One region of the Pseudomonas sp. LBUM1647 genome, then DNA from elsewhere that is predicted to be linked to it. Evidence: riboswitches for the same ligand, from Rfam matches in the RefSeq annotation. Region 1 holds a riboswitch; the other holds the start of a gene.
The links. A riboswitch is a leader RNA that binds a small molecule or an ion and turns the genes downstream of it on or off. The one in region 1 is predicted to bind cobalamin.
Positions count from the first base shown of each region.

Region 2: linked by a shared signal. The riboswitch ahead of cobO (cob(I)yrinic acid a,c-diamide adenosyltransferase) and the one ahead of cobW (cobalamin biosynthesis protein CobW) in region 1 are both predicted to bind cobalamin.

Region 1 is NZ_CP166809.1:3,969,672-3,976,963, forward strand. Features, by position in the region: gene cobN (cobaltochelatase subunit CobN) at 1-3,328, opposite strand, end outside; gene cobW (cobalamin biosynthesis protein CobW) at 3,332-4,393, opposite strand; cobalamin riboswitch at 4,494-4,708, opposite strand; cobalamin riboswitch at 4,977-5,205, shown strand; gene ACA059_RS18060 (CbtB domain-containing protein) at 5,327-5,518, shown strand; gene ACA059_RS18065 (CbtA family protein) at 5,530-6,237, shown strand; gene ACA059_RS18070 (cobalamin biosynthesis protein) at 6,234-6,647, shown strand; gene cobM (precorrin-4 C(11)-methyltransferase) at 6,731-7,292, shown strand, end outside.
Region 2 is NZ_CP166809.1:5,031,461-5,038,752, forward strand. Features, by position in the region: gene bluB (5,6-dimethylbenzimidazole synthase) at 1-522, opposite strand, end outside; gene ACA059_RS23060 (cobyrinic acid a,c-diamide synthase CobB) at 519-1,856, opposite strand; gene cobO (cob(I)yrinic acid a,c-diamide adenosyltransferase) at 1,853-2,464, opposite strand; cobalamin riboswitch at 2,546-2,776, opposite strand; gene ACA059_RS23070 (hypothetical protein) at 2,931-3,515, shown strand; gene ACA059_RS23075 (PQQ-dependent sugar dehydrogenase) at 3,584-4,897, shown strand; gene ACA059_RS23080 (O-methyltransferase) at 4,990-5,643, opposite strand; gene ACA059_RS23085 (C40 family peptidase) at 5,659-6,195, opposite strand; gene ACA059_RS23090 (C40 family peptidase) at 6,361-7,011, opposite strand; gene hda (DnaA regulatory inactivator Hda) at 7,226-7,292, opposite strand, start outside.

The DNA.
Region 1 (7,292 bases):
GGGCGAACTGCTCTCGCGCCGCGGTGCCTTCGTCAGAACCGCCGTAAGCGTAGCCGCCCCAGTTCAGATAAACCTCGGCCAGGTCGTCGCGGCTTTGCCACAGACGACCGTCGATGGCGCCCTGCACGCCCGCGCCGTAAGCACCGGGTTTGGCGCCAAAAATTCGCCAACCGGCCTGACGCTTGGCCGCGTCTTCATCCAGCCCCGATTGCATCAATGCTTCGCGCTCGGCACGCACTTTGGCGGCCAAGGGATTGAGGTCGTCCGGCTCGTCGAGGGCGGCGACCGCTTGCACGGCGGCGTCGAACAGACGGATCAAATTGGCAAAGGCATCGCGGAAGAATCCAGAGACGCGCAACGTCACGTCCACGCGCGGACGGTCCAGCAGACTCAGTGGCAGAATTTCGAAGTCGTCGACCCGCTGACTGCCCGTGGCCCAGACCGGGCGCACACCCATCAGCGCCATGGCTTGAGCGATGTCGTCGCCGCCGGTACGCATGGTCGCGGTGCCCCACACCGACAGACCGAGCTGACGCAGGTGATCGCCGTGGTCTTGCAGGTGTCGTTCAAGAATCAGGTTGGCCGACTGGAAACCGATGCGCCACGCGGTGGTGGTCGGCAGGTTACGCACGTCCACCGAGTAGAAGTTGCGCCCGGTCGGCAGCACGTCGAGCCGACCGCGACTCGGCGCACCGCTGGGGCCGGCCGGCACGAAGCGGCCGCTGAGGGCATCGAGCAGACCGCGCATTTCCGCCGGGCCGCAGGCGTCCAGCCGTGGCGCGACGACTTCACGCAGGCTGTCGATGATGGCGCGGACGTCAGACCAGGTGGCCACCTGTGGGAGCGAGCTTGCTCGCGATAGCGGTGGGTCAGTCATATCGATGTTAGCTGTCACACCGCTATCGCGAGCAAGCTCGCTCCCACAGGGGACGGGTTTGGCTTGAGGTTGGTGTAGCGTCTGCGAGATCAGTTGAGTGGCGAACAGTTCCAGACGTTCGCGGGCATCACCCGCTGTGCGCCAGACTTCATCGGTGAGGGATAGCAGTTCGATCGGACGCGGCCCGATCCAAGGCTCAGCAAGCGCACAATCCAGCGGATCGAAGCCCAACGTGAATGCCTTGGCCAAGGCCCGCAGCAGACTCGATTGCGCACCACGCCCATCGCCACGCGGAATGCGCAACAACGCCAACAACGTGTCGATGCGCAAGCGCCCGGTCGGCGACTCGCCAAACACATGCAGACCGTCGCGGATCTGCGACTCTTTCAAGTCGCACAAATAGGTGTCCAGACGCGGCAACCAGATCGCCGCATCGGCATCACTGTCGAGTTTTTCGTCCAGTTGCAGTTCGCGGTCGATGTGCGTCTCGCGCACCAGTTGCAGGATGTCGCGCTGCAATTCCCGGGCTCGGCGCGGATCGAGCAATTGCGCTTCGTAATACTCATCGGCGAGTAATTCGAGGTTGCGCAACGGACCGTAGGTTTCGGCGCGGGTCAGCGGCGGCATCAGGTGATCGATGATCACCGCCTGCGTACGGCGCTTGGCCTGGGCGCCCTCGCCCGGATCGTTGACGATGAACGGATAGATGTTCGGCAACGGACCGAGCAGCGCATCCGGCCAGCAATGCTCAGACAGCCCGACGCCTTTGCCCGGCAACCATTCGAGGTTGCCGTGCTTGCCGACGTGGATCACACCGTGGGCGCCATAGGTGTTGCGCAACCAGAAATAGAACGCCAGGTAACCGTGAGGCGGCACCAGGTCCGGGTCGTGATACACCGCGCTTGGATCAACCTGATAACCGCGCGCCGGTTGGATGCCGACGAAGGTCAGGCCAAAGCGCAGCCCGGCGATCATCATTCGTCCGCCACGGAACATCGGATCGCTTTCGGGCGAGCCCCAGCGTTCCAGTACGGCGTGGCGGTTGGATTCGGGCAAGGCGTTGAACATCAGGTTGTAGTCGTCCAGCGCGAGGCTTTGCTGACACGGACGCTGGTTGAGGGTGTCGAGGTCGTTGCTGACGCCACCGAGTAATTGCTGGATCAACGCGGTGCCGCTATCAGGCAACTCGGCCGGCAGCGGATAACCTTCTTTATGCAGCGCACGCAGGATGTTCAGCGCCGCGGCCGGAGTGTCGAGGCCGACACCATTGCCGATGCGACCGTCGCGGGTCGGGTAGTTGGCGAGGATCAGGGCGATGCGTTTTTCAGCGTTGGGCACTCGCGCCAGATCAATCCAGCGCCGCGCCAGTTCGGCGACAAAATCCATGCGCTCCGGTTGTGGCCGATAGCAGACCACATCGGATTGACTGCGCTCGCTGCGCCAGGCCAGGTCTTTGAAGCTGATCGGTCGGCTGATGATCCGCCCATCCAGTTCCGGCAGCGCGATGTGCATCGCCAGATCACGCGGACCGAGGCCTTGTTCGCTGGCGCGCCAACCGGGTTCGTTGTCCTGGGCGCAAATCGCCTGAATCACCGGGATGTTGCGGCGAAACGGCCGCAAATGCGGCGCTTCAGGGCTGGATTGTGCGAAACCAGTGGTGTTGAGAATTACGCCGGCCTCGACTTCGTCCAACAGGTCCTCGACCACCGTCAGGCAACCGGGCTCTTTCAAACTGGCCAGCGCAATCGGCAACGGGTTCAACCCCGCGGCCTGCAAACGCTGGCAGAAAATATCGATGAAACCGGTGTTCGCCGCCTGCAAATGCGAGCGGTAAAACAGCACCGCTGCCACCGGTTGATCGGCCTGCCAGTCGGCTTGCCAATCCTTCAGTTCAGCGGGGCTTTTTTGCGGGTGGTAAATCGCCGTGCGTGGCAGGGTTTGCGGCTCGGCCCAGGCGTAGTCGCGGTCCAGCCAACGATTGGCGAGGCAGCGAAAAAAATCCAGGGCATTGCCCATGCCGCCCTGACGCAGAAACTGCCAGAGCCGATCGCGGTCTTCCGCGCCCACCGTGCTCAGCTCGCTGAGTTCCGGGTCCGGGCGGTCATCGCCGGGCACCAGAATCAGCTGCACGCCGCGCTGTGACAACTCCACCAGACGCTCGACGCCGTAACGCCAATAGGCGATGCCACCGTGGAGCGATATCAGAATCACCTTGGCATGGCGCAGCACTTCGTCGACATACAAGTCGACCGACGCGTGATTCTGCACCTGCATCGGATTGGCCAGGCGCACACTCGGGTAATCGTCGGGCAACTGCTGCGCCGCTTCGGCGAGCAGCGCGAGGCTTGAGTCGCCGCTGCAGAGGATCACCAGTTCGGCGGGGGTTTGTCCAAGGTCGGCAATGTTGTCATCCGACACGAAACCGCCGGGCTGGGTCCTGAGCAGGTGCATGGCTTAAACGCTGAGCGCAGCGCGCAATTGCGCTTCAAGCAGAGTGGCGTCCAGCTCCTGACCGATCAATACCAGGCGCGTGGTACGCGCTTCGTCGGCGCCCCACTGACGGTCGAAGTGCTTGTCGAAACGTGTGCCCACGCCCTGGATCAGCAAGCGCATCGGCTTGTTCGGAATCGCCGCGAAACCTTTGACGCGAAGGATGCCGTGCTGGACCACCAGTTGAGTCAACGCGTCCAGCAGCAGGCTTTCGTCGGCTTGCGGCAGTTCGATGGAGATGGAGTCGAAGGCATCGTGGTCGTGATCGTCTTCGCCTTCATGGTGGTGATCGTGATGGCTGTGACGGCTGTCGATGTGTTCTTCAGAGCCGGCGCCGAGGCCGATCAGCACGTCCAGTGGCACGCGACCGCTGCTGGCTTCGATGACTTTCACCGCTGGCGGCAGTTCTTCTGCGACTTCAAGGCGTACACGGGCCAGGTCTTCAGGGCTGATCAGGTCGGCCTTGTTGAGGATCACCAGGTCGGCACTGGCCAGTTGGTCGGCGAACAGTTCGTGCAGCGGCGATTCGTGGTCCAGGTTCGGGTCGAGTTTGCGCTGGGCATCGACCTGGTCCGGGAAAGCCGCGAAGGTGCCGGCGGCGACCGCTGGGCTGTCGACCACGGTGATGACCGCGTCAACGGTGCAGGCGCTACGGATTTCCGGCCACTGGAAGGCTTGCACCAGCGGTTTTGGCAGGGCCAGGCCCGAGGTTTCGATGAGGATGTGGTCGAGGTCGCCGCGACGGGCGACCAATTCGCGCATCACCGGAAAGAACTCTTCTTGAACGGTGCAGCACAGGCAGCCGTTGGCCAGTTCGTAGACGCGGCCGTTGGCTTCTTCTTCAGTGCAACCTATGGAGCACTGTTTGAGGATTTCGCCGTCGATGCCCAGCTCGCCGAACTCGTTGACGATCACCGCAATGCGGCGGCCCTGAGCGTTGTCGAGCATGTGCCGCAGCAACGTGGTTTTGCCCGAGCCGAGGAAGCCGGTAACGATGGTGACGGGGAGTTTGGCCAGTGTTTTCATCGGATGCCCTTTGGCAAGGTGGCGGGCATACGGGACGACAATCGCTGCGACGGATGCGCGCGCGGAAGAGTTCGCCACCGGATCACCCCGCCCGGTTGTAGTGAGAATCTGTGTCGAGGCAGGTCTCCTGGCTGACGGTGTGCCAGGCTTGTGGGCCTGGCATTCGCTGCGCCTTCCCGCGAACCCGTTGCACAGGGTTTGCAGTGGCGTGGCAGCGAACATCACCGTTCACAGTTGCGGGGGCAGCCGCGGCATCGACCGCGTTCCCTTCTTAGCTTCGGCAAACGCCGAAGAACCTCGAAAGCGCAAGGCTACGCATCGTGTGGGGGCGGGTCAATGTCCGCAAGTTGATTGCGATACCTGTGGTGAGGGGGCTTGCCTGTGGCGAGGGGATTTATCCCCGTCCGGCGGCGAAGCCGTCGTAGATTCTGACAACTCGGTGTGGCTGAAAGAATGCAGGGGCCGCTTCGCAGCCCAACGGGGATAAATCCCCTCGCCACAATAATCCCCTCACCACAGGTATCCACCTAGGTATCGAGATGAGAACCCATGCCAATTGACGCCCAACCCCCGCCCATGCTCTCCTACACGCCTTGTTACGGGTGCCCTTCACAGGGTGAAACGGGAAACCGGTGAATCATGTGCTTTACTCTAAAGTCATGTCAGTCCGGTGCTGCCCCCGCAACGGTAAGCGAGCGAAGCGTCAGATCCACTGTGCCAGCAGTTCGGCATGGGAAGGTGATGCTTGCAGGTCAAGGCGAAAGCCAGCGCCCCTCGTGAGCCCGGAGACCGGCCCGCAACACAAAGTGACCATTACGATCACTGAATAACAAACCCGCGGTGGGCGGGCGCTGTTTGAACCTCTGCGTGCCCGACTCGCAGGGGTCTTCCATGCGCTCTATATCACCCGCTGACAGACCAGAGGGAAGCGCCATGTCGATCATCAGCAGCACCGGCCACACGACAGCCAGCACCACCAATACCCTGACTCAACGCCTGACCGCCGCCGTGTGCGCGTCGATCCTTGGCGCATGCCTTGTGTATTTCGCCGGTTTCTCGCACATCGAAGCGGTGCACAACGCCGCTCACGATACCCGCCACAGCTCTGCATTCCCGTGTCATTGAGACCTGCCGACATGATCAAGCGTATCGCGCAAACCGCAGGTTTCACCGGGCTGCTGGCCGCCCTTTTGCTGACCCTGCTACAAAGTTTCTGGGTGGCTCCGCTGATTTTGCAGGCCGAGACTTACGAAAAATCCGAGCCGGCTGCTGTTGAAGTCCACGAACACGCCGCGGGTGCTGTCGCCGCTCACACCCACGACGCCGAAGCCTGGGAACCGGAAGATGGCTGGCAGCGCGTGCTGTCCACTACCGGCGGCAACCTGGTGGTAGCGGTCGGTTTCGCGCTGATGCTGGCCGGTCTTTACACCTTGCGCGCACCGACCAAAACCTCCCAAGGCCTGCTTTGGGGCCTGGCCGGTTACGCGACGTTCGTGCTGGCACCGACCCTCGGTCTGCCGCCTGAGCTGCCGGGCACTGCCGCCGCTGATTTGGCGCAACGGCAGATGTGGTGGATAGGCACGGCTGCCTCCACCGCGGTCGGCATCGCATTGATCGTGTTCAGCCGTCACTGGCTGATGAAAGTGCTCGGCGTGGCAATTCTGGCCGTTCCTCACGTGATCGGCGCACCACAACCGGAAGTCCACTCGATGCTGGCTCCGGAAGCCCTGGAAGCTCAGTTCAAAATCGCTTCGCAGCTGACCAACGTGGCATTCTGGCTGGCCCTGGGCCTGATCAGTGCCTGGTTGTTCCGCCGCAAAAGCGATGGTCAATACCACGCATGACTGATGTCAGCGCAGCGCCGACTTTAGTGGTCGGCCTGGGCTGCCAGCGCGGCTGCCCCGTCAGCACGCTGCGGGCGCTGCTCGATCAGGCGTTACAGGCTCATAAAATCGAACTTCACCAGATCAAGGCCCTGGCCAGCATCGACCTGAAGCGCGAAGAACCGGGCTTGATCGAATTAGCCGAACAACTCGCACTCCCACTGATGTACTTCAGCAGCGAACAACTGGCCGGCTATCAACCGCAACTCAGCCATCGCTCGGACATCGCGTTCGAACGCACCGGCTGCTACGGCGTCGCGGAAAGTGCCGCCCTGGCCCTGGCTGAACACCTGGCCCAGGCACCGGCAAAATTACTGATTTCACGACAAAAATATGCCCAGGCCACCTTGGCATTGGCCGGCGCCGCCTAAAATCCCCGATAATCCCCGTCTTTGATCATGAGCAATCTTCATCTGAAGCCTTGCCCAGCCCCTTTTTCTCACAGGAACCGACGATGACTGTCTACTTCATTGGCGCAGGTCCCGGCGACCCGGAACTGATCACCGTCAAAGGCCAACGGCTGATTCGCAGCTGCCCGGTGATCATCTATGCCGGCTCCCTGGTGCCCGCCGCCGTACTGGAAGGCCATCGCGCCGAACAGGTGGTCAACAGCGCCGAACTGCACCTGGAACAGATCATCGAACTGTTCAAGACTGCCCATGCCAAGGGCCAGGACGTGGCCCGGGTGCACTCCGGCGATCCGAGTCTTTATGGCGCGATTGGCGAGCAGATTCGCTACCTGCGCGAACTCGACATCCCGTTTGAAATCATTCCCGGCGTCACGGCCACGGCGGCCTGCGCGGCACTGTTGGGTGCGGAACTGACGTTACCGGACGTGTCGCAAAGCGTGATCCTGACCCGCTATGCCGACAAAACCGCGATGCCCGCCGGCGAAGAGCTTGGCAGCCTGGCGCAGCACGGGGCGACCATGGCGATTCATCTGGGGGTCAATCATCTGGAGAAGATCTTGGCCGAATTGCTGCCGCATTACGGCGCGGATTGCCCGATCGCGGTGA
Region 2 (7,292 bases), 1.1 Mb from region 1:
GGGCTTGGCTCCGGCGGGTAAACCCAGCAGGTCGGCCAGCGCTTGCGGCTCGAACAGCGAGACCCAGCCCATGCCCAACCCTTCAGCGCGGGAGGCCAGCCAGAGGTTCTGGATCGCGCAGGACAACGAGGCCATATCCATTTCCGGCATCGTGCGGCGGCCGAAGATATGACGCTCGCGATCGTCCATCAGCGCAGCGACCAGCACCTCAGCGCAGTCGTTGATGCCTTCGACTTTGAGCTTCATGAATTCGTCGGTGCGCTCGCCGAGGGCTTCGGCGGTGCGGATGCGTTCTTCTTCCACCAGTGACTGGATCTTGCCGCGCAGGGCTCGATCGCTGATGCGGATGAACCGCCAGGGCTGCATCAGGCCGACACTCGGCGCCTGATGAGCGGCTTCGAGCAGGCGCCGCAGCAACTCGGGCTCGACGGTGCCGCCGCTGAAATGACGCATGTCGCGGCGTTCGCCGATGGCTCGATAAACTGCTTCGCGTTCGGCCTCGGAAAATGCGTTGTCGGTCATGGCCTCTTCGCGAGCAAGCTCGCTCCCACAGGGTTTTGGTCAGGCGCAAATAGCGCGGCAACCGCCGATGGATTGGAGGGGAAGTAAAAGTGCACGTAGGACGCGGTCATCCGCCCTTCACGATAAACCGCCTCTGCCCCTCGCCCACCGTTAGGGCTCAGGCCACGAGCAATCGGCTCAAGCTCGGTGCTGGTCAGCGAGTGGTGATAGGTGTGGCCGCGCAACGAACCTTCCGGCAACTCCACCGCTTGCAATGCCAGCGCGGCCAGACGCTTTTGCATCACCGCATCACCGGCCAGCAAGCCGACCAGTTCAGCACGAGTACCTTCGACATCCGTCAAAGAATCGAGCAAATAAAGCATGCCACCGCACTCGGCCAACAACGGTTTACCCGCCGCATGGTGAGCGCGAATGGCGGCCAGCATCGTGGTGTTCTGTGACAGCGCCACATGGTGCAATTCGGGATAACCACCCGGCAGATAAAGACTGTCTGCCTCCGGCAATTGCGTGTCACGGATCGGCGAGAAAAACAGCAACTCGGCGCCCATGGCTCGCAGCAAATCCAGGCTCGCGCCGTAGGTGAAGGCGAACGCTTCGTCACGGGCCACGGCAATTCGAACGCCGGCCAACAGAGGCTCGACAGCGATCACATCAGGAGCGGCGAATTCCACCGCTGGTGGCAGCGCGACCTCGCAACTGCTGGCCAGTGCATCGGCCGCCGCATCGAGGCGCAGATCGAGATCGTTCAACTCACTGGCCTGAACCAGACCCAAATGGCGACTCGGCAATTCGATCCCGGTTTCCCGGGACAAAGCGCCGTACCAGCGCAAACCTTCAGTGAGGCTGCCTTCCAGTAATTGCGCGTGACGCAGGGTGCCGACGCGGTTGGCCAACACACCGGCAAACGGCAAGTCCGGCTGATAACGCGCCAGCCCCAGGGCCAGTGCGCCAAAGGTCTGGGCCATGGCAGTGCCGTCGATCACACCGAGCACCGGCACACCGAAGTGTCGCGCCAGATCAGCGCTGGACGGCGTACCGTCGAACAGACCCATGACGCCTTCGATGAGGATCAGATCGGCTTCGCCGGCGGCTTCCCACAACAGACGACGACTTTCCTGCTCGCCGACCATCCACATGTCCAGTTGATACACCGGCGCACCGCTGGCGCGCTCGAGAATCATCGGGTCGAGAAAATCCGGGCCGCATTTGAACACGCGAACCTTGCGTCCTTGATTGCGATGCAAACGGGCCAGCGCGGCGGTGACGGTGGTCTTGCCCTGACCGGAAGCCGGCGCGGCAATCAATACCGCCGGGCAATGACGTGGTTGACTCACAATTCGACGCCTTTTTGCGCTTTGATCCCGGCCTGGAACGCGTGCTTGATCACGCCCATTTCGGTGACGGTATCGGCCAGTTCGATCATCTCCGGCTTGGCGCCACGACCGGTGACCACCACGTGCTGCATCGGCGGACGGGCCTGCAAGTCGCTGAGCACTTGATCGAGATCCAGATAACCGTGCTTGAGCGCAATGTTCAATTCATCCAGCACCACCAGGCCGATCGACGGATCACGCAGCAATTCGCGGGACACCGCCCACGCGGCTTCAGCGGCGGCGATATCACGCTGGCGATCCTGGGTTTCCCAGGTGAAGCCCTCGCCCATCACATGAAAACGCACCTGCTCCGGGAAGCGCCGGAAGAACAGTTCTTCGCCGGTGCTGCTGCGCCCTTTAATGAACTGCACCACGCCACACTGCATGCCGTGGCCCATGGACCGGGCGAGCATGCCGAAGGCCGAGCTGCTTTTGCCTTTGCCGTTGCCGGTCAGCACCAGCAGCAGGCCGCATTCATTCGGCGAATTGGCGATGCGTTCATCGATCACGGCTTTTTTGCGCAGCATGCGCGCCAGATGACGTTCGTCACGATCGGGGGTATCAGTCATGGGGGAGCTCTCCGTTGAGGCTGGATAACGGCGGGCAGGCACAAGAATAGACGGCAAGAAGCCTGGCATCGCCCACCGTGATGCCGCTGGATGGATCAGGCCGGTCTCCGGGCTCATGAGCGGCGTTGGCCTGACTGCGCGCCTTCCCATGTCATACGACACAGTGGCTCAAGGCGCAGCCTTCACTCATTTACCGTTGCGGGGGCAGCGCCGGGATCATGACTCTTCGTCGCTTGAAGATAGTCACTCACCGGCTTCCCTGTTTCACTCTGTCGACCAAGGTCACAGAGCACCTGAAACAAGCCGCGAAGGTTAGAGGGTTGGGGATGGAGCGTCAATTGAAGACGGGCGGCCTGCGAGCGAATAACTGCCGTCGATCAATTATCTGACGCCAATCTTGTGCCACACTCTCAGCAGTGATATCAAAGAGCCATAAACTCACAACACAATAACAAGGGTGAGCCATATGCAAGGCATGATCATCAGCAATCCGAAGCTGGAATTCCTGCGCCCGGTGCTGGAACGCTGGTTTGACTGTATCGACCGCTACAACGCCGTGCGCGGCGATAACGACACGCCTTACTGGTTCGACGAAAAAGCCAACCTGAGCCTGCTTTCCGCCGCGGCCTGGATGGCGGAAATGGTTACGCTGCAACAAACACCGACCCGTAAACAGACTGAAGAAGGCGAACGCAATGGCCGCGCCGACCTGTTTATCGCGACCAGCGAAGAGCGCGCGTACCTTCAAGCCACTCAACGCTGGCCACGCGTCAACAGCCTGAACCTGACTCAAGCTTTGCAAGACATCACCAGCGACGCCAAGCGCATCAGCTACGCCAGCGACCTGAAACTCGGCTGCCTGTTCGTTGCACCGCAAAAAGCCCAACAAAGCGCTACTCCGGAAGAACTCCAGGACATGGTCGACGACCTGCAAAAGGAACACACCTGCGCGGTAGCCTGGTACTTCCCCTATGCCTATCGCAAGTTGCGCAACGAAGCCGGCAACTATCACCCCGGCATAGCCGTGCTGTTCAAAGAAGCCCGCGGCTGACCGGTTGAACCATCGCGCACCTGCGCTTCTCTATTGATTAGGTCAATGCATTCATAGGGAAGATCAGCATGCGCAAGCCTCAGCTCGTTCTCGTCATCGCGCTCGCCGGAGGGCTCGCCGCCTGTGGTGAAACCTCCAGCCTGCAAGTCTCCGACGGCACCGGCCCGTCACCCAAGCTGCCAGAACCGAACAAGACCCTGATCCCGACGGTGAACATCGCCCCGGCGATCGGCTGGCCGGACGGTGCGAAACCCATCGCCGCGACAGGGACTCAGGTGGCGGCATTTGCCGAAGGCCTCGATCACCCGCGCTGGCTTTACGTGTTGCCCAATGGCGACGTGCTGGTGGCCGAAACCAACGCACCACCCAAACCCGATGACGGCAAAGGCGTTCGTGGTTGGGTCATGGGCAAAGTCATGGGCCGTGCCGGCGCCAGCGTACCGAGCCCGAACCGCATCACGCTGCTGCGGGACAAGGACCACGACGGCATCGCTGAAACCCGCACGGTGTTCCTGGAAAACCTCAACTCACCCTTTGGCATGACCCTGGTCGGCAATGACCTGTACGTCGCCGACACGGACCGCTTGCTGCGCTTCCACTACGAAAACGGCGAGACGGCGATCAAGTCAGAGCCGATGAAGGTGATCGACCTGCCGGGCGGCACGCTGAATCACCACTGGACCAAAAACGTCATCGCCAGCAAGGACGGTAGCAAGCTGTACGTCACGGTAGGCTCCAACAGCAACGTTGCGGAAAACGGCATGGACAAGGAAGAAGGTCGCGCGGCGATCTGGGAAGTGGATCGCGCCACCGGCAACCATCGGATCTTCGCCTCGGGGATTCGTAATCCAAACGGGCTAGCCTGGGAACCTCAGAGCGGCGCACTGTGGACGGCGGTCAACGAGCGCGACGAAATCGGCAGCGATCTGGTGCCGGACTACATCACTTCAGTGAAGGACGGCGGGTTCTACGGCTGGCCTTACAGTTATTACGGTCAGCACGTCGACATCCGCGTCGAGCCGCAAAACCCCGACCTGGTGGCCAAGGCCATTGCGCCGGACTACGCGGTCGGCCCGCATACCGCCTCGTTGGGCCTGACATTCGCTGAAGGCAACAGACTGCCGGCGCAATTCAAGGAAGGCGCATTCATCGGCCAGCACGGCTCATGGAACCGTAAACCGCACAGTGGCTACAAAGTGATTTTTGTACCGTTCAGCGCAGGGAAACCGACCGGGCAGCCGGTGGATGTACTCACTGGTTTCCTCAACAACGAGGAAAAAGCCATGGGCCGGCCGGTAGGTGTAGTGATTGATCAGCAGGGTGATTTGTTGGTGGCGGATGACGTGGGCAACAAGGTGTGGCGCGTGTCGGCGGCCAAGTAAAAGTCAAAAGACGCAGCCTTCGGCAGCTCCTACAGGGTGTACACCATCCACTGTAGGAGCTGCCGAAGGCTGCGATCTTTTTCAATAGGCGCCTAGCGCTTACGGCACAGGGTTAATCCATCTCCCAACGGCAACAACGACAGGTCCACACGCGAGTCATCCTTCAAGGCACGATTGAGCGCCTGGATGGCTCGGGTGTCTTCGCTCTCGGGATTGTCCTCAAGCACCCGTCCGCTCCACAGCGTGTTATCAAACACCGCCAGACCGCCGACGCGCAGCAGACGCAATGCGTGCTCCAGATAGCGTGGGTAGTTGGCTTTGTCGGCGTCGATGAAGATCAGGTCGAATGACTCTTGCTGATCCAGCTGAGCCAGGGTTTCCAGCGCGGGCGCCAGACGCAGATCGATCCGCTCGGCAAGCCCCGCTTCCTGCCAGTAACGGCGCGCGGTGGCGTTGTAGTCGCCGGGAATGTCACAGCAGATCAGCGAACCGTCATCCGGCAATGCAGCTGCCATGCACAACGCGCTGTAACCGGTAAAGGTGCCCACTTCCAGCAGACGCTTGGCACCGGTGAGTTTCACCAATAGCGCGAGGAACTGACCTTGCTCGGGTGCCACCTGCCAGCGAGCCATGGGCAGCGCCTGGGTTTCGTCACGCAAACGCTTGAGCAGCGGCGTTTCGCGCAGGGAAACGTCGAGCAGGTATTGATACAGGGAATCGTCGAGATTGAGTGTGCGAGCGGTCATGACAACCTCTGCCATTTAGGGGTTGCGTGCCAAGTGCTCAGGTTGCAAGACGCGCTTGGCACTCAGATAGGCTTTCTGCCAGTAAGCTTTGGACAAGCTGTCGAGCTTCACCGTGCCGCCGGTGGCCGGTGCATGGACGAAGCGACCTTCGCCGACGTAGATCCCGGCGTGGCTGACCTGAGAACCGCCATTGGTGGCGAAGAAGATCAGGTCACCGGTTTGCAGGCCTTCCTTGCCCACACTGGCCGCCTGCATGCTGATCATCTCGCGCGTGGTACGTGGCAGGGAAATGCCGGCAACGTCACGGTAGACATAACCGATCAGCCCGCTGCAATCGAAACCCGAATCCGGCGTGTTGCCACCCCAGCGATACGGTGTGCCCACCAGGCCGAGCGCGCGGAACAATACGTCTTCTGCCTCAGGGGAGAATGCTTGGGAGGAGCTGAAAACAATGGGAGCGCGAACCACCGGCGCAGGTGGCGGTGTACGGCTGGCGCAGGCGCTGAGCAGCGCTGCGAAGAACATGATTGCGAGGCGGGCCGACGTCGACATATGCAGAGCATCCTGATCTGGCTGCGGCTTTTTCTGCAGGGGGCGCAGAAAAGAAAACCGCCTGCGCAGGACGCAGGCGGTTTGCCATCAATAATAGATCAGGATTCTAGCTGCTACGTAGCAAACTTCAAGTAAGACTTTAAGTTCACCTTACAAAAAGTCCGCTTACTTGCGAGCCGTGACGATCGTCGGGGCTGCAGTTGGCGCCATCGCCAGTGCACGCTTGGCTTCGATGAAGGTTTTGCTCCAGTAGCTGTCGCCCAGGCTATCGATCCGGACACCACCGCTGCGGCGGCTGCTGGAATGGATGAACTGGTTGTCACCCAGGTAGATCCCGGCGTGACTGACGCGACCGCGACGGCCATTGGTGGCGAAAAACAGCAAGTCGCCCGGCTCCAGTTTGCTGCGAGAAACCAGCGGAGCGTCGACGTTGATCATTTCGCGGGTGGAACGTGGCAGGTTCAGGCCGGCTTCTTCACGAAACAGGTAACCGATGAAGCCGCTGCAATCAAAGCCAGCTTCGGAGGTGCCGCCGAAACGGTAACGGGTACCGATCAGGGACATGCCGCGTTCGAGGATGCTGTCGGCCAGAACCGGAAGCTGGTACGACTTGCCGCCGGCGAAGTCTGCCAGTTCTTTTTCGGTGGCCGCTTCTTCCTGCTCAAGCGCTTGCTGATAAAGAACGGAAGATTGGGCGGTAGCAGAATTTTTAACCTGCTGTTGTTGCTCTTGCTGGGACACTGGAGAGTGGGCAGCGCAACCGAACAACAGGGTGACGAGTGCGAGGGGCACGAGGGGTGCAAAGCGATTTAGCATGGGCACGACCGTGGCTGATAGTTCTAAAGAAGCCGAGACTATGCCTACTATCAACCTCATTTGCAAATTCAATCGAACTTTATGTGACTTCTTGGTTTCGCGTTTACATCTAAGCGCTTAAGCCCGTTTTAGACGTTCGCGCAGCCTGCAACCCTGCAGGAAAGCGGATTTCTTGACGCCTGAAATATGCAAAATCCGCTGCAGGCCCTTGGTTTTACCAGCCTAGCGTTTCTTTCAGGAAGGGAATTGTCAGCTTGCGTTGAGCTTGAAGGGAAGCCTGA